Regions from separate parts of the Paenibacillus sp. J2R1T-4 genome, predicted to be linked through region 1. Evidence: riboswitches for the same ligand, from Rfam matches in the RefSeq annotation. Region 1 holds a riboswitch; each other region holds the start of a gene.

Region 1 (5,836 bases):
AATCAATTTGTTAATTGGCTTCGCCATCATTTGTCTCCTCCCTTACGGAAAAACTTCATTGCATTTTTATACAAAACCTTCGCACGGTCTTCGTCGGATAAGGAGACAGATTCAATACGGCCAAGCTGAGTAGAAAAAGCTCGAATAGGATAGTCCGAACCAAACAAGACCCGGTCTGCTCCCAATTCTTCAATCGCTCTCTGTAAGTAACCTTCCTCCGGCTGCGATCCTGATGTATCCAACAGCACGTTGGGGTAAGCTTTAATATCTTGAATTCCTCGAATTTTCGCCCCAGTCAGATGAGCCATTAATATTCGCAGGGAGGGATGCTTTTTCGCCATTTTGGCAATATCGGCCGGAGTAGATTCGAAAGTGGTGCGCTGCGTCGTTTTATACCAACTATGGAACAATAGCGGAATATCGTGCTTTTCCAGGAAATCATAGATCGGCTCATACCGCTCATCGTCCGCGATCATAGAGATATGGAATTTCGCCCCGATTATAGGCCCATTCCTTATATATTTCTCCATCAGCTCCAGCGTGAATGCAGGCGGCAAAGATGGATTAATGAATAATAATGGCAAGAAAATATCAGGATAGGCGTTCGTAATCTCGACTAATGTCTCGGCTTGAAAAATCATATCTGCCTGATTCGGATATATATTACCTGCGAATTGCGGATGGGGCATTAAACAAGTCTTGTCGACGCCAGTCATTTGCATATGGTGCAGGGTTTGATCTACAAGCGGTTTCCAAGGCTGCGTTCTAGAAAAAAACACATGAAGATGACTGTCAATAATCATCCTGTTTGACTCCCCTTTCTTGGCCAATCTAATTAAGTTCATTGTTGTATAATACCTGTATTTTATTAGATCTACCTGTATTCTAAAGACGTATGTAAGTGCTGTCAATGGAAAAAGGATAAGAATTCGCAAAAACAAGAAGCATCCTGGTTGAATGCTCCAAGATGCTTCCTGATTGATACGTATTGACTAGCTTTCGATTACATATGAATTCCTGCATCGAAACCGTCATAATCATCCCCTGAGGGATCAAAATCCTTGGCAGTCCCGGAAGAGGCCCCCTCATTACTGAATGATACAGCTTCCGATGCGGAACCCGAGTAATCTGTACTGGTATCCTCATTGACAAGATGGGCAGGAATCGGAATCATATCCATGCCATAAGCTGTATTGTACACATTCCCTCTAGCAGTCTCATCTTCAATCATCCGTGTGTTATGCTCATGCTCTACCTGCATTTCCTGCTCTTCAACTGTTAATTCCCCACCACACGCTTGGGTAATCTCAAGTGCGGACGTGAGCTCGCTGTGATCAACGAACACCTGCACGACCGATTGACCCTTCTGCTCGTTGCGATGCGCATGGTAACCAAGCTCGGTCAGGGTATCATAGGCTAATGATGCCGCCTTGCTGTCTGGAAACATGAATACCATTGGAACATGACTCATGGACAAGCCCTTCTTTCTATTAAGGATATCATGCATTCCTATAGTTCAAAGTTAGCATATCCCAAAATCAGGCATTTAATCCGACATTCGCCTTCGCAAACTACAGCGTATTTAATTGCAAGAACACAAGTAAATTCATCCAAACCGTGCATCCTGGCAGCGTTATTGTAAAAAAGTGTACCATTAGGTCCTGAGGAGATCAGTTAGCCAGTGCTGGTATAGGTTATTGGGGCGGAAAAACCAGTTTGTTCTTGGATAACAAGTTTTACTACTGGTTATTTGCATGGATTCTGAGGGAAATCGGTTCGCAATGCGGAAATAAGGGATAGACGGGTTGGCTATTTAGTGCCTGATTGATGAAATGACCCAAATAGACGATAGTAACATGGCTTATCATTAGGCATCGTGTCAAGCTTAGCGGCTTGGCTGAGCTGTGTAACAAATTGTATACTTTCAGGAATTAGGCTCATCTAGTGATTCACTTCAACAAAGATTGGTTAAAGATAAACAAACGGCACGAACCTGAGGAAGGTCCGCACCGCTTGTTTACTAATCCTATTAAATTAAAGCTAGATTATACGACTCTGTTAGCACCAATAAACTTGGAACCCCAGTAGTTGCTAGAAATCGAATCAATCTTTATCCCACTTGAAGAGGTGGCAGAAATAAATTGATCATTCCCTAGATAAATGCCGACATGTGTCGTTCCTTTGCCTATGTTGAAGAATACAAGATCGCCAGGTGCCAAACCTACGGTTCGTGTGCCAGCAGTGTCATACATGCTTTTCGATGTACGCGGTAGATCTATTCCGTACTGATCGAATACATAGTTCACAAATCCAGAGCAGTCGAAGCCATTGGTAGTAGTACCGCCCCACATGTATCGAATCCCTATGTAATACTTCGACGTGTCGGATACCATATCGGCCAGTGTCTTCTTGGCCGGCACATACCAGGCTGGTGCATGATATTGTCCGTCCTGACAGATGATTGCTACACCATTAGCGTCGTCCCACTGTAACATATAACCGAAGCTTTCTGAGATAAACCGGAGAGGAACATAGGTCATCCCATTGGCTAACACTGGAGGAACATCCGTCTTAATGGATTTTCCGTTGACATTTGCTTCTGTTGAACCTGTCTTGATCGAAATCACCTTGTTACCGTCACTGAGCTTCAGACTAATGCTTGAATTACTCATGGCCCAATCCACTTTGTAGCCCATCTTCTCCGCTATATTGCGAATTGGAACAAGCAAAGTGCCGGATGTGTCGATAAATGGCTGTGCTTCTGGAAATGCGACAATAGAATCATTCACCTGAACCTTAACTCCGTATTCCGCCGGATATGCTTTGGCTTCGGACGGTGCAGTCAAAGAAAGCGCGGCTGCAATACCTCCAATCGCACATGACCAAAAAACCGTTTTGACAAAACGCTTCAAATCTTTTCCCTCCTGTTGCCTCCGAGGTTAGTTGTCGGATTCGGGAAGAGAGTTTCCCTAGCCGGTTCCCCCTTGCGGGCTTACCAAGCATTCACCCCACTTGCGATCCCCCAACCATCCATAAATCAGATGATTCAGTTAGCGCATGGAAAGAAACATCGCACCAGACTTCAATCCAGCATTCGTGCTTCTTTCATAGTCCCCCGTACAAGTCGTTCGGCACGACCCGATTCGGCATTCTTTTGTTTTTACATATTTGTTAGGCTATCATAGGATACATTTGGATTCAACCGCCAATAATTAGAAAATGGTGACCAAAACCGTAATTTCGGGCTATTCAAACGTAAATGTTCCAAATCGTTGCGGAATATGGAACCGTAAACGTCTCGTTGGCGACCAAGCGCTGTATTCGTCCAGCTCAGGATCGTTGCTCGAATTGCGGTCTATGCGATACAAATTGGTTCTCCACTCATCTCCAGCTTCAATGGACCTCCCATTCAACAGATCAGCTGCTGGAATAGCAATTTCATACTCTACACGCCGATTAGCCAAATCCACATTCACCCACAAAGTCAGCTCAGAGCTGTCCCATGAGGTGTCGACATTCAGAGTATTCCCTGTTGGATCATTCAGGTCATTCACAATGGTTGCGTCGAACATCACACTGGCCGGACTGAATTCAAATTCAAAGTATCTGGACAGATCCCCGTCTACTGACATGAATACCTCGACTACATCTTCATCATAAATAGGATCATCCCGCTGTGTCATAGTGCTCACAATACTGTCATCCTCACACACAAAACGATAATAGACGCCCCAATTGTTCCACGCGGCCCGGACAGCAGTAGCCAACTTGGGCTTGTCCCCTGTAACCACTTCACGCAGCTCCACTTCTGTCGCGGTTTCCCACATAGTAGGAGTCAGCGGTAAAGCCAGTTTGCCTTGCAAGGGCAGCTTACGGCACACATACTTGAATTCACTCATACGGATATCTCCTTTATGTATGTATTCTTTGCTAAAAAAAGCTTATCACGGATCGTTCTGGAATGGCAATCGGGGGCCGATATCATTTTGAGCGGCGTGCAGCGAGCTCTAAAGCGGATTTTCCGCTTTAGAGCAAGGCCGGGTGCCGCTGCTGCGGGCTGCAAAGCGGATTTTCCGCTTTAGAGCAAGGCCGGGCGCCGCTGCTGCGGGCTGCAAAGCGGATTTCCCGCTTTAGAGCGAGGCCGGGCGCCGCTGCTGCGGGTTGCAAAGCGGATTTTCCGCTTTAGAGCAAGGCCGGGTGCCGCTGCTGCGGGCTGCAAAGCGGATTTTCCGCTTTAGAGCAAGCCAGGCGCCGCTGCTGCGGGTTGCAAAGCGGATTTTCCGCTTTAGAGCGAGGCCGGGCGCCGCTGCGCACACATAAAGAAACATCCCGAATCCTTTTATGAAGGATCGGGATGTTTCCACTACAATCACTATGCTTTTACCGTTTCAACCTGCACGGTCCAACCGAATGAATCCTCGACGGAACCGTTCTGAATGCCGGTAATCGTATCGTATACACGCTGTGCAACAGGCCCGATCTCACCTTTGTTGATGATGATCTTCTTATCTTCCCAGTTCAGCTCGCCGACAGGTGAGATGACCGCAGCCGTGCCTGTACCGAACGCTTCTTCCAATGTTCCATTCTGAGAAGCTTCGTACAGCTCTTGGATGGATAGCTTCCGCTCTACGACTGGAATATTCCAGGTCTGCAGCAGTTCAATAACGGACGCACGCGTGACACCCTGCAGAATGCTGCCATTCAACTCAGGTGTAACCACCACGCCGTTGATTTTGAAAAATACGTTCATACTGCCGACTTCTTCAATATACTTCTTCTCCACGCCATCCAGCCACAAAACTTGAGCGTAACCGCCCTCTTTGGCCTCTTCTTGCGCTTTGATACTCGAAGCGTAATTACCCGCTGTCTTGGCATTCCCTGTTCCACCGCGAACGGCGCGAACATAATTGCTCTCTACATTGATCTTGACTGGTTTAATGCCCTCTGAGTAATACGCCCCTACAGGAGACAGAATCACCATCAGCATATAACGGTATGAAGCGCGTACACCTAGACAAGGTTCTGAGGCAAAAATAAACGGACGGATGTACAAGGAAGTCCCAGGCAGAGTTGGCACCCAATCCTTCTCCAAATGAACCAATTCTTTAATGGCGTGAATAATGAAATCACCATCAATCGGCGGGATACTTAACCGTTCATTGGACCGATTCAGCCTCTCCATATTCTGATCAGGACGGAATAATAAAATCTGGTTGTCGTGTGTCCGGAATGCTTTGAGACCTTCGAAGACGGCTTGTCCGTAGTGGAACACCATAGCGGCAGGATCCAACTCTATAGGACCATAAGGCACGATTCTGGCATCATGCCAGCCTTGGCCTTCCGTGTAATCCAGGATGAACATATGATCGGTGTAAATTTGCCCGAATCCGAGTTTACTAGGATCTGGCTTCGCCCGGAGTTGCTGGCTTTGTTGCACATGGATGGAATTAGGCATCGTAATCAGTCTCCCTATTCTTTTATACTATTACCAACTTACCTCATTATAAGGCTAAAGTAAAATTACAATATCCGTTCATTCTGATAAATCAGGTTTATTACCCCCAAGCCCCTATAATAAATACGCCTGCCACGATGACAGCAGACCAAGCAATCCTTTGCAGCCCTTGTGATTCCTTAAGCAGCCACACCCCGAACAAAGTACCGAATACCGTGCCAATCTCCCGGATTGGAGCGATATGCGAGAGCGGCGCCAACTTCATGGCATACAAAAAGATCAAATAGGAACCCGGTGACAGAATCGTACCTAACAAAAGAATACGTTTATTGCGACCCCACTCCTTCTTCACATCTGGAAGAGAACGAAAAGCGGGCCCAG
Region 2 (5,836 bases), on a different contig from region 1:
TTGGTCACGGTCCTTTCTCTCATTCCATTGAGAAGGTATTCGGTACACATCACGAAGAATGGACATGCCAGTTGGTTCTGGGCGATACAGGCGTAAATCGGGTATTACGTCAAGCGGATCCTGCACTGCCAAAAAATGTATCGGATGTTATATGTAAATCATATGGCAAATCGATTGTGGTTAGTCTTATTTCTAGTCAACTGGATGCGGATCGCATGGATTATTTACTAAGGGATGCCTATTTTACCGGAGTTAATTACGGCACCTTCGATCTGGAGCGTATTCTTCGAGTTATAAGGCCTCATAAAGGGCATGTGGTCGTAAAAGAAAGCGGAATGCATGCGATAGAAGATTATTTAATGGCACGGTACCAGATGTATTGGCAGGTTTATTTTCACCCCGTTACGAGAAGCTCTGAGATTGTATTGCGTAAAATTTTCGAGCGCGCCAAAAAATTACATCAAGATGAATACGTCTTTGGGTTTATGCCGCAATCGTTTGCAAGCTTACTTCGCGGTACTTTGTCTATTGAGCAATATTTGCAATTGGATGAATCTTATGTTCAGATGACATTAACGCAGTGGACAAGCGAAGAAGATCGAATTCTGGCAGATTTATGCGACAGATTCCTGAATAGGCGATTATATAAATATTTGACATTGGATTTGTACCCGGATTCATGGGAAGAAGAACTAAGGGAATGGATGCGTCGCTTCGGGATCGATCCGGACTATTATATGGAGATCGATTTTTTGACGGACGTGCCCTATGATGTGTACCGGGCAGGGAGCGGCGAAGAAAGCTTGCCGATTATGCTGTTGGATGGTAAAGAAGAGCTTATTGAAATTTCTCGCAAATCGGAGATCGTAAGATCGATCAGCGAAATTCATCAGGGCGAAAAGCGTGTATACTTTCCGGAGGATCTGTTATTCGAACAATCATTGCAGATGCCAGTGGAGTGGAGGGCCAGATTTGGTTGGGGGGCCTAAAGAAAATCGAAGAGGAGCTTATAAACTAGCATGATTATTGATACACATACCCATATGAACGATAAAGCTTTTGATGAGGACAGGGATGAGGCGATTGCTCGAGCTCGCGAGAACGGAGTAAGTCATATTATCAATATTGGCTTCAATCGGGAGACGATTCCAAGCTCAATCCGCTTAGCGGAGCAATATGACTTTGTTTATTCAACAGTCGGCTGGCATCCGCAAGATGCCGTTAACATGAAGGAAGGCGATTTGGAGTGGTTGGAGTCTTTGGTAACTCATCCGAAGGTAGTCGCAATTGGGGAGATTGGATTGGACTACTATTGGGATACGTCACCCAAGGACGTACAGGAGCGAGTCTTCCGCGAGCAGATTCAGTTAGCGCGTAAAGCGAACTTGCCGATCTCGATTCATAATCGCGATGCGCATCATGATGTGGTGAAGATTCTCAAGGAGGAGAATGCAAAGGATGTAGGCGGAGTGATGCACTGCTTCTCCGGGAGTTGGGAAACAGCTAAGATGTGCTTGGATATGAACTTCTATATTTCCTTTGGCGGGCCGATCACCTTCAAGAACGCGAAGCAGCCCAAAGAGGTGCTGGCGAAGGTGCCGATCGATCGGGTGCTCATAGAGACCGACGCCCCTTATTTGACGCCGCATCCTCATCGCGGCAAGCGCAACGAGACCGGCTATGTCCGGCTCGTAGCCGAATCGGCGGCCGAGATTGTCGGCCTGCCGCTAGAGCAATTCGCCGCGCTCACGACGGCGAACGCCAAAAGGCTGTTCCGATTGCCCTAGGGGGCAAACGGAACAGCCTTTTGGCTGCTTGCGCCTGCGGCGGCGGCGCACTCGGCGCGGCCTCGCGCGGTCGCGCGCAAGCACGCGCCCGCGCACGCGCGACGCGCCCGCGCACGCGCGACGCGCCCGCGGCTACGCCGGCCGCTCGCGCCGCATGCGCTGGCGCACGACGCCGGCCGCGGTCACGGCGGCCGCTGGCAGCAGCGCCATCCACGGCGCGAACGCGGCACTTGCGAGCAGCGCGGCCGTGAGCAGCGCAAGAACGGCGAGCTGCGCGCGAAATGCCACTGCGGCCACCGCGTGGCGCATGGCTTCGCCTGGCAGCGGATAGAGCGCAGGCATTACAGCATATGTATGATATTCACGCAGAGCGGATAACTGTACGTGTATGACTAGCGCGAAGAACATGTACAAGCATGATGCCATCCATGGGTCCGTACTTGTAAGTAATAGAACGATTGCAATCATAAGCAACCGGAGCACAATGCTCGTTAATTCTGACCGAATAAGCGTTAAGGCATACAAGAGGACATAGGAATTGCTTTGACGGAAGCCAATTCTCGCTGTTGCAAAAGATAAATAGCGTCGCCTTTTGACTATGGGAGGCATTTCCTCAACGGTTGTAAACCAGCTGAAGAACAAGGAAAAATAGGATTGATGCGTCCTTTCGCGTGCAATCAGCTGTGTCCAATGAACCTGATGTGAGGGCAGCAACCGGATTAATAAACTTACAGAAGCAAATAGGAGTAAGAACGACAATCCAGCAAGAGTGAATCCGTAGCGGAACAAGAGGAACAGGACGATAAAGGTACTGACCCATCTTACCGCTGCAATAAGACGTCGGTGTCCGGCTCGAACTAAATTAGCTTCCTTCCAATTCCCCAGCAGATTGGCGAGCTTTAAAGCGATTATTAGGAACAAAAGCACTAATAGCGGGACAGCGTCCTCACCGAATCCATATCGGTAGAGCGGACCTAACGCGGTTACAACAGAAAAGGTCAATAGAGCTTGTCCAATGAAGCTATAACGGAAAGCCGCTCGGAAATAAGCGGACATGTTGGATTCCAGAGGAAGCAAGAAGACGCTATCCGCGCCTCGAAGCAGCGTGCGAACCGGACTTACCGTGATAACGGGCAGCAAGAGGAGGGTTAACACTAGCGTAAAAGGGAAGTTTTCTGGCAATTGCTTGAGAGAATTCGCGTAAAAGTAAGCCAGCGCAATGCTGGCAAACAGCATAAAGCTGAAAAATCCACTCCTCCCCATATCCCTAGTGTACCGCATTGCGATACCTAGATGGCGTTTGTGCCTTTGCTGCCACAATAAGGTGGGCACCTTCATTTGACGCCCTCCCCAATCAAGGAGAAGAATAATTCTTCTAATGAAATATTTTGTTGTATGCCAGCCTGTTCTTTGATATCCTCAAGTGTGCCATATGCGATCGTGCGACCTTTATGAAGCACAATAAAACGATCGCAATACTTCTCAATTGTCGACAAAATATGAGAACTGATCAACAGTCCGGCACCTTCTTGCTTTCGAGCGACCATAAGCTCTAACAACGAGCGCATACTGAGCGGATCAAGTCCGAGAAAAGGTTCGTCTACAATATAGAGTGAAGGTTCGACAAGAAACGCACACATAATCATCACCTTCTGCTTCATGCCCTTCGACAAATGCTGAGGAAAGCTGTCAAGCTTGTCGCTCATCTGGAATTGGGCACCGAGAACAGCGCATCTGCGTTCGAATTCTTGCTCATCAAGTCCATATACCATGGTAGTGAGCTTCAAATGCTCCTTAATAGTAAGCTCTTCATACAGCTCTGGAGCTTCCGGTACGTAAGCGAGACCAGAACGGAACTGATGCTCGTCACGCAGCGGCTCTTGTCCGCCGATACGAATTGTACCCTGCTGCGGCTGTAACAGTCCTAAGAGATGTTTAATGGTCGTGCTCTTTCCTGCTCCGTTCAACCCAATTAATCCGATCATCTCGCCAGAGTTAACAGAAAAAGTAAGATCATGCAATATTGATTTATTTTTGAAATAACCGCCATACAAATTTTCCACTTCCAAAATCGGTTTCATGCGTCCGCCTCCGATAAAATGATCCTTTTATCCTATCTTTTTTAGAAATTTCAAGTACATTTTTACCTATTTTTTTCAACTAATGACCCGAAAATAATGAAAACATACGTCCGGAAGAGAAGCAGGGAGCTATAGAACTGAAAAAGTGTGATTAAATACACAAAATAAGCTTATTTGCTTGTTTTTGCATACTCCGCTAGCTTTACAGCATCGGAGGAACATCGTACACTAACCTTCATAATAACTTAACTTCATATTGCTATCAATTTCCAATCGCTGAGTTTTCAGAAATGAAAAACGGGGGAACCAGATCAGGTTATCATTGGGGTGAATTTCGTAAGAAAGACGATGAGTGTCTTCGAGCGAATAGGGCGACTCTCACGTCCGAATCCGACAGCTAACCTCGTAAGCGTGAAGAGAGAGGCACTTTGTCGGGCGCCTATGCTTGTATTTGATTTAGCATGGTTCGCAACAGCCGAGAAGAGTCCCTCTTCTTGGCTTTTTAACGTCTTAACCAAGTAAAGCGTTAAAGCGAAAGAGAAGCATCTTTTTTTTCCGAAGTGGTGATATTTGGATCAGGCTCCTCATAGTGATAGGAGGGGGCGGTTGGCCCAAAAATCAACAAGCGGAAAGCGAAGGTGGCACAAATAATAATCCATAGTCGCGTCTAAACCGATCGCGTAACACAAAAGACGGCGGGGCTTATAAGGAGGACCGAAGAAGTGGGAGCTATTCACCAAGGAGAACCCCATGTAAAACGATCATCCAGCATGACCTTCGCATTGCGATGGAAGCGTGAAAACGTGCGTTTGATATTTGCCCTTTCTGCATTTTCAATCGCTATGACTTTCATGTTTTTGGTGTTGTTGTACGGTACGGCTACCAAGAGCGTATCCGTAGTAGTGAATGGACAAGAAACCGTTGTGAGCACTAAACAAGGGGTCCTTCAACGCCTACTGGATGAACTGGCCATTACGGTCGGAGAACATGATCGATTGTCCCAGCCTCTCGAGGCTAAGCTGAAGCATGGGGACACAGTCGTGATCGATCATGCCACTCCGATTCAATTAACGGCCGATGGGAAGACGGAAACAAAGTACACGACAGGAAGAACGGTTGCTGCAGCTTTGCAGGACTTGAATGTCACGGTGGGAGAGCTTGATAAGGTATTCCCTTCTCAGGACACCGGTCTAATTGGCAACGATTCAGTACAGGTGGTCAGAGTTAGCATATCGCTTGAGGATCAGACGGAACCCATTCCGTATGAAACCGTTCAGAAGAATGATCCGAACTTGCTGAAAGGCAAAGAGCAGGTCGTATCGGAGGGCGTAGAGGGTGTTCTCGCCAAGAAAATAGAAAAAGTATTCGAAGACGGTGTTCTTGTATCTGCGAATGTAGTGGATATGAAGGTATCGGCAGAGAGCGTTAACAAAGTAGTTGCTCTTGGAACCAAGAATCCAGTTGTAGTACTATCTGCAGCCTCACCTAATGTTGAAGAGGTGTCTAAGCCGGGGGTAACATTCGGATATAAGCAAATCTTGAATAATGTTACATTAACCGCTTATTCCGTTGATGTCGGCTCTACTGGAAAGACGAGTGATCATCCCCAGTACGGCCTAACGTATTCGGGCACGAGAGTGACTGAAGGACGCACAATCGCCGTAGATCCCAAAGTAATTCCTATTGGTTGGTGGGTTTACATTGAAGGTATTGGACTTCGTCGCGCTGAAGATATTGGCAGTGGTGTGAAGGGCAACAAAATTGATGTTTATTTCGACAATCTTGACTACGCCAAACGCTTTGGCTTGAAACGTGGATACAAGGTTTACATTATCGGAAAAGATAAGCCGGCTTCTAGTTAAGAGGGGCTTGAGCTAATCTGGAACGTTCCCGGCAAGGCGTTCAGCATTGATGAAATCCCAATAAATCGGGTATAGTGTACAATAGAACCTTATGTAAGTCGAAGAA
Region 3 (5,836 bases), on a different contig from region 1:
GAATGAATGGAGCTCATTATTTCGCAATCGTAAGCTGCTGATCTCGGTATCAGCGGTGGCTCTTATCCCTTTGTTATACAGCTCTTTGTTTCTATGGGCATTCTGGGATCCGTATGATAAACTCGACACTTTGCCGGTAGCGATTGTTAACCTCGACCAAGGAGCGACAATGGAGGGCAAAGAGTTTCATGTAGGGGACGAGTTCGTCCAGAAGATTAAAGAGACAGATGGATTTGACTGGCGATTCGTCGATCAACAAGAAGCTATGGACGGATTGCGTAACAATCGTTATTACATCGGTCTAGAAATTCCAGAAGATTTCTCACAGAAAGCAACTGATGTTCTTAATGAACAGCCTGTTGCTGCGATGTTTCACTTTTATCCCAATGAAAGCTATAACTTTCTATCGTCCCAGATTGGTAAGACGGCCGTAGATCGTATGAAAGTCGAAATTTCTCAACAATTAACAAAAACTTATACCCAAACGATATTCACTACATTCAATAAGCTTTCGGATGGTTTAGTCCAGGCAGCAGATGGAGCTAAGAAATTATCTGAGGGCAGCATAACGGTTAATGATGGGTTAGTCCAAGTAAATTCGAATTTAGGTAAGCTCATGGAGGGCACACTCCCGATTCGGAATGGCATTATTGATCTGAATCATGGAGCTCAACAGCTCAACAATGGATTGAACCAACTGCAGATTTCAAGTGGACAATTGGCAGGGGGGTTAACTGAGCTTAGTTCCGCATACAAACAGCTAATACAGGGCTCTTCACAAGCCGACGCTAGTATTACTCAGCTGAATACTGGGCTAACCGCTGCTGAAAAGGCAACGAATGAGTTAAAACAGGGAGCAGACGGATTATCAGTTGGATTGGAGAAATGGGCAGCCGCTCATCCAGACTTGGCGAAAGACGAATCGTTACAGCAATTAATTGGAGCAAGTAAGCAGGTGGCCAGCGGGACAGATTTACTTGCTGCCAGCAGTAAACAGCTTGCAGATGGTTCATCTCAATTATCTGTTGGAAGCAAGACGCTAGCTCAGGGGATGACGACATTTGGCGAGAAGTTGGATCAAGCTCAAGCAGGCGGCACTGCCCTTGCTGCAGGAACCCAATCAGCAGTAAGCGGAGGAGCCGGGTTACTGAACGGGCTTTCTCAGTTGTCAGGAGGAGCGGACCAGCTAGCTGAGGGAACGAAACAGTTGAAGGATGGAACAGACCGGCTCACTGCAGGCTCCTCCCAGATTGTTAATGGCACTAATGAACTGTCGAGCAAGCTGCAGGAAGCTTCAACACAGACCAGTGAAGTTCACACAACCGACGCAACTTACAATAAAATTGCTAATCCTGTACAAGTTGAGGAAGATGTAATCTCTCCAGTTCCTAACTATGGTACTGGCTTTGCACCTTATTTCATCTCATTAGGACTATTCGTGGGGTCCTTATTACTAACGATTGTGTTACCATTGAAGGAAACTTCTTTAATGCCTAGATCCGGTTTCAGCTGGTTTATGGGTAAATGGGGAATGATGTTATCCATTGGTGTCATACAGGCTGTTATTGTGGATATTGTTCTGTTATTCGGTCTTGGCATTGAAGTACAGAGCATCCCATACTTCATGTTGTTCAGTGTGTTGGTTAGTTGGACCTTCATGACACTTGTGCAGTTCTTGGTTACAGCATTCGGAGACCCAGGTCGATTCATTGCCATCATTATCTTGATCCTGCAATTGACAACATCGGCTGGAACATTCCCGTTGGAATTAATCCCTGCACCGCTGCAAGTATTCAATGCATGGCTGCCGATGTCCTACACGGTATCAGGATACAAAGCCGTTATTTCTAGCGGAGACTTCTCTTATCTTGGCCAAAACGCACTTATCCTAGGTGCTTTTACAGTAGGAGCAAGCCTATTGACTTTAACGTACTTTATTGTGAATTTCCGCAAAAAGGATCATTCTGAACAGAACGATCCAACACCAGCAGTAACAATCTAATAACTCCGACAAAAGGCAGCCATTTCTCTGTTACGAGGAAGGTTGCCTTTGTTGATATTGACACAGCCCATGATACAAAAGTACAATCACTACGTATGCAACCCATTCCTTGGGAATCTTTCAAATAGAGAGGATGTTTGTTAGAAATGAAATTAACTAATAAAATAGGTGTTATCGTAGATAGCTTTGGTATAGGAGTTAGAGCCGGGCTGTTGAAAGCGAAAGAAGTAGGAGCAGAAGGTGTACAGATCTATGCGGTAAGCGGAGAGATGGACCCAGCAAACTTATCACCCGCTCAGCGTCGTGAATTGAAATCCTACATAGACTCCCTTGGTCTTGAAATCTCTGCTTTATGCGGTGACTTAGGTGGACATGGCTTCCAAGATGTCGGAGCAAATCCTGCGAAGATTGAGAAATCCAAGCGTATACTGGATCTGGCCAAGGAGTTAGGAACGAATATTGTTACTACACATATCGGGATTGTGCCGGATGATAAGAATGGCGCCACATACGCAGCTATGCAGCAATCCTGCGAAGAGCTTAGCCAATATGCCAGCAGCATGGGCGGATTTTTTGCAATCGAGACAGGTCCTGAGACGGCTGATCATCTTAAAGGATTCCTCGATACACTTAGCAGCAAAGGCGTTTCCGTTAACTTCGACCCAGCCAACATGGTAATGGTAACAGGCGATGATCCGGTACGCGGACTTCATATATTGAAAGATTACATTGTACACACCCACGTGAAGGATGGCATCCGTTATAAAGAAGTAGATCCTCGCGAGGTGTATGGTTCTTTGGGCTATGAGCCGATGGATCATGGTAAAATTGCGAAGATGGTCAGCTCTGGAGAGATCTTCCGTGAAGTTCCCCTTGGCGAAGGTAAAGTAGATTTCAAAGCTTATTTTCAAGCAATCCAAGACATCGGCTACACAGGTTATTTGACGATCGAACGTGAAGTTGGCGATCAACCTGAAGTTGATATTCGTAAAGCCGTAGATTTCATCAAGATGTATCGATAATACCGAAAATTCCACTTTCCTGTTCAGTTGCCATAAATTGCGGCATGAATTATTGAATAGATGCATGCTACAATGAACAGGCACCAAACAAACTAGGCCGAAGCTAATAAGCACGGGGGAACCAACTTTGGGGTGAAGCCGCATCAAAGCGGCCGGGTTAACTCTTTGATCCGAATCCGACAGCTAACCTCGCAGGCCGAAAGGGAGAGTGGATCGTTTTGAAGAAAATGAACAAACAGATTCTAGCAGGAGTACTTGCACTTAGCGTAATCGGAGGCACATTCGGAGCAGGTGCAGCGTCAGCAGCGCCACTAACCGAATTGCCTAACAATAGCAACAACGTTAAGGTTTACTACAGCGTGCAACAAGGTAACTTGGCGGATTTACTGAATGGTAAATTTGACTTTTCGAAGCTGCAACAATGCTTCCCAGGCTTACAGCTGCAATTGCCAACTGGAACGCCTGAGCCGAAACCTGTAGCTCCAACGCCTGTAACACCAGCGCCAGTAACTCCAACGCCGACACCAGCACCGGTAGCTCCAACTCCGGCGCCAGTTAAGCCAACGCCTGTAACACCAACTCCTACACCGGTAAAACCTGCACCAGTTAAGCCAGCACCTGTTCAACCTACACAGCCTGACCAATCAACTGGAACAGAGAGCTCCTATGCCAATCAAGTGATTTCACTTGTGAATCAAGAGCGTGCCAAAGCAGGACTGAAGCCAGTAACCAGTGATGCTGAATTGACTCGGATGGCGTTAGACAAAGCCAAAGATATGTACAACAATAACTATTTTGATCATACTTCACCAACTTTTGGTTCACCGTTTGATATGATGAAATCTTATAATATCTCTTACCGTTATGCTGGTGAGAACATTGCTAAAGGTCAACGCAACCCTCAAGAAGTAATGACAGCCTGGATGAACAGCCCCGGACATCGTCAAAATATTTTGAGCCCGAACTTCACGAAGATCGGTGTTGCTTACTACAACGGCGAATGGGTACAAGAATTTACAGGATAGGATAATCCATTTTAGTTAGAACCGCTGACTTTTGTCTGCGGTTTTTTTTTATAGAATTTATTAGTTTTTGGGATTAATGAAACGTTGAACAGAAAAGAGCAGGAAGATGGAGCGGAAAAGCGTTAGCGGTCGCCTTTGCACTTGAATTCTCACCACTTAAAATAATTCATCAGAATTCAAATGCAACAGCGATTGGAGCCCATCTTCCTGCTCTCCTACGCGCAAAACTGAATTCAGCCGCAAAGGAGCACTATAATTGTCAACAAAAAACACCGCCTATCCATTCGGATAAGCGGTGTTCCTTTAACTTTCCATTATACAATCGCATTCTCGCCCGTTAATTGAAATACTTGTTGGGCACAATATTCGATAATGTCGCTGCGGCGAACGATACCGATAAAGCGGTCCATGTCATCAACAACAGGAACGAAATTCTGCAGCTTGGCTTTGGAGATCAAATCACTCATGTTCGCATTAATGTGAACCGGCATATTATGGACTCGCATTGGAATTTCAGATAGTTGTACACGATGAGCGTTGTCGAATGACACGTCTTCGTTATTCTTTAGGAACCAAAGTAAATCTCCTTCAGTAATCGTGCCTACATACTTGCCTTCTTCACTAAGAATGGGAACGGCTGTGTAACGGTGATATTCCATCCGCTCCAAAGCCTGACGAAGTGTTGATTGAGTAGTTAAACAAATCACTTCAAGTTTGGGGACTAGAAAAAAAGCAATATTCATGTAACAATCTCCTTCTCCATGATTCTTTCTCTATATGACAAACTCCATATCCATAAAGACCACACATCTCTTACCCATTATACCGTGTTTTGAAGCATTGCGTTAATTTTTTATATGGAAAATCAGTGAATATGGAACAATATGGATCTGAAAACAACACATTGCATCAACAACACAAGGGAACAATACAAATGAGGTGAATATTATGTCGCGAAGACGAAACCGTTCGAATCGACTGGATGCTTTCAAAGTTGAGGTTATGAAAGAGCAAGGATATGCGGTTGATCCTAATCATCCTGATCAGGTTAAATATGAGGTAGCCAAGTCACTTGGTGTACCGCTTACCCAGGGTGATAACGGTCATCTTACAACAGAATCTGTTGGGAAAGTCGGAGGGCAAATTGGCGGTGCTATGGTCAGAGAAATGGTGCGCATGGCGCAAGAACAGTTAGCCAAAAACCCAAAGCAGAAGTAAGCATCTCGCAGCTTTGAGCGTTTCTATCAAGAAACGCTCAAAGCAGTTGGATGGCGAAAGTGTTATATTTTGGCCGATCTCATAGCTAAAATGTCATACATCCCCTCTTAAAATATACTAAGATGAAGTTGTAAATGGCAGCAGCCATAACTTTATCAGACTGTAAAGGGTCGAGAGGAGAATTGTATGAACAAGCTTGCTATTCATGGCGGGGCACCCGTTCGGACTACTGGATATGCGGATTGGCCGATATATGATGAGCTGGAGCTTAACTTGCTTAAGGAAGTTCTGGAATCAGGCAAATGGGGAGGAGCCGGGGGAAGTGCCAAACCTAATTATCAACCTAAGCTACCTTTGATGGAGAAGCAATTCGCCGCTCTGCAGAACACACAATATGCCGTTAGTGTTGTGAATGGAACTGTTGCGATAACGGTTGCGCTTCAGGCAGCAGGGGTGAAATCCGGTGATGAAGTTATTATCCCGCCCTATACATTTATAGCCACTGCTACAGCATGTCTAGCCTATGGAGTCATTCCAGTGTTTGCCGATATTGAGGAAGATACTTTATT
Region 4 (5,836 bases), on a different contig from region 1:
TTTGATCTCGGGTGGTGTCGGCGGAATAACCTCAGGCTTCTGTTCGGGATTAATGTTAGGGATTACCGGCGGTATGGGATTATTCGAATTATTGTCTATCATGCTCATCCTCTCCTTTCATAGGTATTGTTTACCCCAAATGATCTATTTCATAACAAAAAGAATGTATGTGACTTGACATCCGATTTCAATATGTCATAATGACAATATCAAATACGAAGAACAATCCGACATCAGGGGTGATGATGCCATGAACAACCAGATCGAGAACGAGTCTAATTATACAGCTAGCAAATACCGCACTCCTGACGGCGCGCCTGCTGATATCGTCATTTTCACCATTACATCAACAGATAGACTTACTGCCAAGAAGTCACTCCCGCTCCGAGAGCTTCAAGTGCTGCTCATCCAGAGGGAGCGATGGCCTTACGAAGGGCAATGGGCATTGCCGGGCGGCTTCTCGACGGAGACGGAAACGATTCTGGAGAGTGCCAAGCGTGAACTGTTCGAAGAGACAGGAGTAGCGGATGTGCATATTGAGTTTTTCAATGCGTACAGCACACCTGGACGTGATCCTCGCGGATGGATGATCTCGCATGCTTATTTTGCTCTTGTGCATGAGAAGCTTCTGGCTAATCGCCGGGCGGCGGATGATGCTGCAGATGTTCGGTTATTCGAAGTGAAGACCGCTCTGGCGATGGACCTTGCCTTTGATCACCGGAGCATACTGGCGGACGCACTCGCACAGGTCCAGACGAAGATGCTGACGACGGCTATTGCCAAGCAATTTTTACCGGATGAATTTACGATTAGTGAGCTGTATCAAGTCATTCAGACGGTAGTCCCGGAGTTCACAGAGCATAATTTCATTCGTAAGATTACCTCTACTCAGAGCCGCAAAGGTCTCCTTGAAGAAGTTCGTGACCACCGCGGGGAATTGAAAATGTCGAACCAATACTCACAGCGTCATGCGCAATTGTATCGATTTACCGAATACGTGCCGCAGCTGTCGATCTATAGTTAAGGGTGCAGGCCTGTTAGTTAATAATGTCTATTAATACTATTAAATATACTTGATCGAAGGAGCTGGGAAGGATGAAGGCACTAGTAGTGATTGATTACACGGTGGATTTTGTAGTTGGAAAATTACCATGCGGTGACCCGGGTATTCAGATTGAGGATCGAATCTCTTCGCTTACGAAGGAGTTTGTAGAACAGGGTGATTTCGTAGTCATGGCTGTTGATCTGCATGATGAGAATGATGCGTATCACCCCGAGCATCGGCTGTTTCCTCCGCACAATATTCGCGGGACAGAAGGCCGCAAGCTGTATGGCAAGTTGAATGATGTATATGAGGCTAATCAGGAGAACATCTATTGGATGGACAAAACAAGATATAGCGCTTTTTGCGGGACAGAGCTGGAGCTGCAGTTAAGAGCACGGGGCATACAGGAGCTGCATTTAGTCGGAGTGTGCACCGATATATGCGTGCTTCACACAGCAGTGGATGCTTACAATCGAGGATATACAATTGTTGTCCACGCCGACGCTGTAGCAAGCTTTAATCCATTAGGCCATGAATGGGCGCTGACGCATTTTCAGGGAACTCTAGGAGCAAAGGTGGAATCCGCGGTATGACATTCAACAACAACTTAACCCTTCATACGGACAAATATCAGATCAATATGATGTACGCCCACTGGGTACATGGCTCTTGGAAGGAGAAGGTGGTCTTTGAGGCGTATTTTCGGAAGCTGCCCTTCGGCAATGGCTACGCGGTGTTTGCTGGATTGGAGCGGATCGTCGATTACATTCAAAATCTGCAGTTCGGTAACGAAGAGATTGAATACTTGCGTCAGCAGGAGGAGCCTTATAAGGAGGAATTTCTGCAGGAGCTTAGGAATTTCCGCTTTACGGGCAGCCTGCAGGCAGTCCCTGAAGGAACGATTGTGTTCCCGAGCGAGCCCTTGGTTCGTGTGGAGGCCAGGGTGTTCGAGGCCCAGTTGATCGAGACGGCGATCTTGAACTTTATGAACTACCAGACACTAATTGCGACCAAAGCTTCCCGTGTGAAACAAGTGGCATCACAGGATCGGCTGCTTGAATTCGGTACGAGACGGGCGCAGGAAGCAGATGCAGCAGTATGGGGAGCACGTGCAGCGTACATCGCAGGCTTCCATGCTACTTCTAACATGAGAGCCGGTATGATGTTCGGTATCCCGACCCAAGGAACACACGCCCATTCCTGGGTGCAAGGGCACGATACGGAGGAAGAGGCGTTCAATAAATATGCAGAAGCGCTTCCCGATCAAGTCACCTTGCTGGTAGATACGTACGATACTTTGAACAGCGGAGTGCCTAATGCGATCAAGACGGCGCGGTTACTGGAAGGTATGGGCAAGAAGCTGAACGCCATCAGGCTGGATAGCGGAGACTTGGCTTACCTCTCACAGAGCGCGCGGAAGCTTCTGGATGAAGCAGGCCTGTCGGACGTGAAGATCGTAGCTTCGAATGATCTCGACGAGAATATTATTCTCAACCTCAAAGCACAGGGTGCAAAGATCGACATTTGGGGAGTGGGCACTCAATTAATAACTGGCGGTGATCAGCCTGCGCTTGGCGGGGTGTATAAGCTAGTCGCGAGGGAAAAGGCGGGAAAGTACGTACCGGTCATCAAGATCTCAGGCAACCCAGAGAAAGTATCGAATCCAGGGTTCAAGGATGTGTACCGGATCGTGAACAAGGCGACGGGGAAAGCGGAAGCCGATTACGTAGCACTGGGGCATGAGGTAGATGTTCGGGCTGGTGAGCGGATTAAGCTGTTCGATCCCGTCCATCCGTATATTCATAAATTCATTGAGAATTATGAGGCTGTCGCTCTGTTGGAACCGATATTTCACGAGGGGGAGTTGGTTTATCAGCTGCCTGGCTTGGAGCATATTCGCGCCTACCATGAGGAGCAGCTGACCCTGTTCTGGCCGCAAATACTTCGTAAGCTGAATCCGGAGATGTATCGCGTTAACTTGAGTACTGCGGTATGGGAGCTGAAGATGGAACTGATCGAGAAACATCGCAAACCTAATTAGTAACATCTGGCTTATTAAGGATATGGGCTGACTCCATGTAAGAAAGTGCATGAATTGGAAACGTATTGTGCACCAAAGGATATCGCCCTGCATACACTAATTTAGGTTCTGTTTATTTTGATGATTCCGGATCGTTTGCATAGCCGTGCAGCAACAATCCAGGTGGGGTAGCAGCTATGCTATATGCGCTCCAGCATTGACATACCTGGTATCATCCAATAAAATTAGAGTAGCGCTTAATTTCCGGTTTTGTGTTCCGGGAAGCGGGGGAACCAATTTGTAGGGGCGAATCGATCATGTGATCGTAGGGAACCATCTTTCCCGAGTCCGTCAGCTAACCTCGTCAGCAGTAGATGGGTCAAGTTTATTTGTGATTATTACGCACAATTGACCCGGCTAAGGGTCTTTTTTATATTTATGACCCTCTGTATGCACTAGCGCTTATCGATGCGTTGCGGCAGTGGGTCTATTCGGCATGTACTCACCGCTGCCCCGGATCGTATAACAGGACCAGTGAAGAGGAGGATGAGAAGTATGCTGAAGCGTAAGTTATCCATTGCCCAACCACAGGAGGAGAGTGTCTCGCCGGATGCGGTCACAGATCAATGTGTTCTAAGCATCAACGATTATTATCGGGGGCTAGTCGATCGGACGGACGCACAAGAATCGATGCGCAGGCTCATTGCTGTAATGGAGAATGAGAACGGAATGGATGAGTATGACAGATGGGATGAAGCTGGGCTTGAACTGGAAGGCGAGGTTGATCATGGTTATTCCAGCTACGGCGGGAACACAGTGAGGCTGAGCTTGCCTGATGTAAGAAGTGACCGGGGGTGCGGCTGCAGTAACTGCGCACCGCTGAATGGCAGTACGCTCAATGCTCCGATGGAGCAGTTGGAAGCGGGACTCGCTTTTATCGAGTCGCATGCTGAGATTAGCAATGTATGGCTGAGCGGTCGAGACAGCTTTGTTATGCCTACTTCTCTATTGGGTTACATTATGAGGCGGTTAAGCGCAGCTGAACATGTACGCACGATCCGTCTGGAATCCAAGCTTCCGATCTTATACCCCATGCGTGTTACCGCTGATATGGAATTGTTGGATATTATTCGTTCCTGCTCGCGTCCTGATCAACGTATTTATGTCAAGGCGCACATCCATCATCCCGATGAGCTTACTCTTGAGGCGAGAAGCTGCTTCGAGGCCTTGAGGCAAGCAGGGGCGATCGTGGTCAATCACACGCCTATATGGAAGGGCATCAACGACGATTCTGTAGTACTGAGCCATTTGCTGGACTGCATTACACAGGTTGGGGTTACACCGAACTATTTTTACGTTCATAATTCCGAGGCGGCTGTTGCTGCAGACGTATCTCTTCCTCTCGCCAAAGCTTACACACTTGTCGAAGAAACCAAAACACGCACATCCGGGTTCGGCAAACGGGTTCGCCTATACGTCGGCCATGCTTCTGGACGAATTGAAGTGCTGGCGATTGAGCAGGGCAAGGCGTATTTGAAATATGTACAGTCGCGCGACAATCGAGACGGACAGTTCATGATCTGGGATTGTCCTGACGAAGCTCTGTTTCTCGATGAACAGATTGAAGTCGGGAATGAAGATTACGCTGCCGACGAGTTGAAAGTTGTTGAACTGGCAGGCTTGGAAGACTTCGATCATACAACCGTATATATCCATTCTTATCCGATGAGGATCATCGGAGACTGAATATCAGAGTAACCGCCCAATCCGGGCGGTTACTCTTGTAAATAGGGCCCCTGCTATCGCCGACGCCGAGCTGCAAGTGCTGGTCTCGTTATAGAGAACGAGGACAAATCAAAGCTGGAGCTCCCCTCGGTCAGCAGCTGTGCCGCGATTTCGCCCATAACGCTTGAGAACTTGAAGCCATGTCCAGAAAATCCGGCAAGGATAACAGCATGCCGGTGCTCTGGAAGCACATCGACAATAAAATCTTCATCAGGGGTCATGGAGTATAGGCATACTTTCCCCTCACGCAGTGATCCTGCGGCCTGGGGCATGCAGGTCTCAAGAAACATTCTGAGATCGCCCTCATCCTCCGGCCTAACGCCGAACTGGCGATTCACCTCGTCAGGATGAACTGGAAGACCGCTATCATGTCTGCCTACCTTAACACCGCCCCCATCCATATCAGGGAAGCCATAGAAAGTACCTCCATCAAGTTGGAATATAAAAGCAGGGAAGCGGCTTGAGTGATACAACTCCGCATCAGACTCGAACCATCCAACAGTTTTGCGAGTGGGCTGTACCGCCGCATGGATTCCCGCCGTCTCCAGAAGATAAGGGACCCAGGCTCCAGCACTCACAACAATTCGATCTGCATGGAAGGTCCCTTCGTCTGTCTTCACTATAGTTCCGCTCTGAGCGAGCTCGATCGCTCGAACCCGTTGGCCGGTCAATAGCTTGGCTCCATGCGCCAAAGCAAGACCCTTGTAAGATTGGACGCATACTTCGCTCTTTAGCACCCCGGAGCTAGTCTCCAAACAACCTATGAAGTCATCCTCCAGACGAATTCCAGGCCACCGGTGGCAAATCTCCCGGGCTTCTAACAGCTCAAGAGGCAATCCGTATTGTCTAGCGCTGTCCATTATGGTCTCGATGTAAGTAGTATTCTTCCTCCCGACGCTTAGCACCCCAGTTTGATGGAATAGCTTGTTCCCCGTCTCAGACTCTAACTGATTCCACAATTGCTGAGCTCTGAGCAACAAGGGGAC

The links. Region 1 has a riboswitch for cyclic di-AMP ahead of AC58QD_RS29905 (C40 family peptidase). Riboswitches for the same ligand answer to the same signal wherever they lie in the genome.
Region 2: it holds a riboswitch for cyclic di-AMP, as region 1 does, so the genes downstream of both, AC58QD_RS30995 (resuscitation-promoting factor) here and AC58QD_RS29905 (C40 family peptidase) in region 1, are expected to answer to the same signal.
Region 3: it holds a riboswitch for cyclic di-AMP, as region 1 does, so the genes downstream of both, AC58QD_RS05845 (CAP domain-containing protein) here and AC58QD_RS29905 (C40 family peptidase) in region 1, are expected to answer to the same signal.
Region 4: it holds a riboswitch for cyclic di-AMP, as region 1 does, so the genes downstream of both, AC58QD_RS31930 (KamA family radical SAM protein) here and AC58QD_RS29905 (C40 family peptidase) in region 1, are expected to answer to the same signal.

Annotation. Positions count from the first base shown of each region.
Region 1 is NZ_JCAUBA010000028.1:52,501-58,336, reverse strand. Features, by position in the region: gene AC58QD_RS29920 (amidohydrolase family protein) at 1-30, opposite strand, end outside; gene AC58QD_RS29915 (amidohydrolase family protein) at 27-803, opposite strand; gene AC58QD_RS29910 (hypothetical protein) at 1,004-1,471, opposite strand; gene AC58QD_RS29905 (C40 family peptidase) at 2,046-2,912, opposite strand; cyclic di-AMP (ydaO/yuaA leader) riboswitch at 2,913-3,062, opposite strand; gene AC58QD_RS29900 (carbohydrate-binding family 9-like protein) at 3,246-3,899, opposite strand; gene AC58QD_RS29895 (branched-chain amino acid aminotransferase) at 4,373-5,455, opposite strand; gene AC58QD_RS29890 (DMT family transporter) at 5,556-5,836, opposite strand, start outside.
Region 2 is NZ_JCAUBA010000032.1:47,864-53,699, reverse strand. Features, by position in the region: gene AC58QD_RS31015 (HD domain-containing protein) at 1-989, shown strand, start outside; gene AC58QD_RS31010 (TatD family hydrolase) at 1,020-1,787, shown strand; gene AC58QD_RS31005 (ABC transporter permease) at 1,920-3,125, opposite strand; gene AC58QD_RS31000 (ABC transporter ATP-binding protein) at 3,122-3,868, opposite strand; cyclic di-AMP (ydaO/yuaA leader) riboswitch at 4,133-4,296, shown strand; gene AC58QD_RS30995 (resuscitation-promoting factor) at 4,591-5,730, shown strand.
Region 3 is NZ_JCAUBA010000002.1:478,646-484,481, forward strand. Features, by position in the region: gene AC58QD_RS05835 (YhgE/Pip family protein) at 1-2,002, shown strand, start outside; gene AC58QD_RS05840 (sugar phosphate isomerase/epimerase family protein) at 2,149-3,024, shown strand; cyclic di-AMP (ydaO/yuaA leader) riboswitch at 3,110-3,236, shown strand; gene AC58QD_RS05845 (CAP domain-containing protein) at 3,243-4,049, shown strand; gene AC58QD_RS05850 (CBS domain-containing protein) at 4,364-4,792, opposite strand; gene AC58QD_RS05855 (alpha/beta-type small acid-soluble spore protein) at 4,998-5,267, shown strand; gene AC58QD_RS05860 (DegT/DnrJ/EryC1/StrS family aminotransferase) at 5,454-5,836, shown strand, end outside.
Region 4 is NZ_JCAUBA010000035.1:38,291-44,126, forward strand. Features, by position in the region: gene AC58QD_RS31910 (hypothetical protein) at 1-102, opposite strand, end outside; gene AC58QD_RS31915 (NUDIX domain-containing protein) at 251-1,024, shown strand; gene AC58QD_RS31920 (cysteine hydrolase family protein) at 1,096-1,638, shown strand; gene AC58QD_RS31925 (nicotinate phosphoribosyltransferase) at 1,635-3,086, shown strand; cyclic di-AMP (ydaO/yuaA leader) riboswitch at 3,310-3,450, shown strand; gene AC58QD_RS31930 (KamA family radical SAM protein) at 3,621-4,811, shown strand; gene solA (N-methyl-L-tryptophan oxidase) at 4,865-5,836, opposite strand, start outside.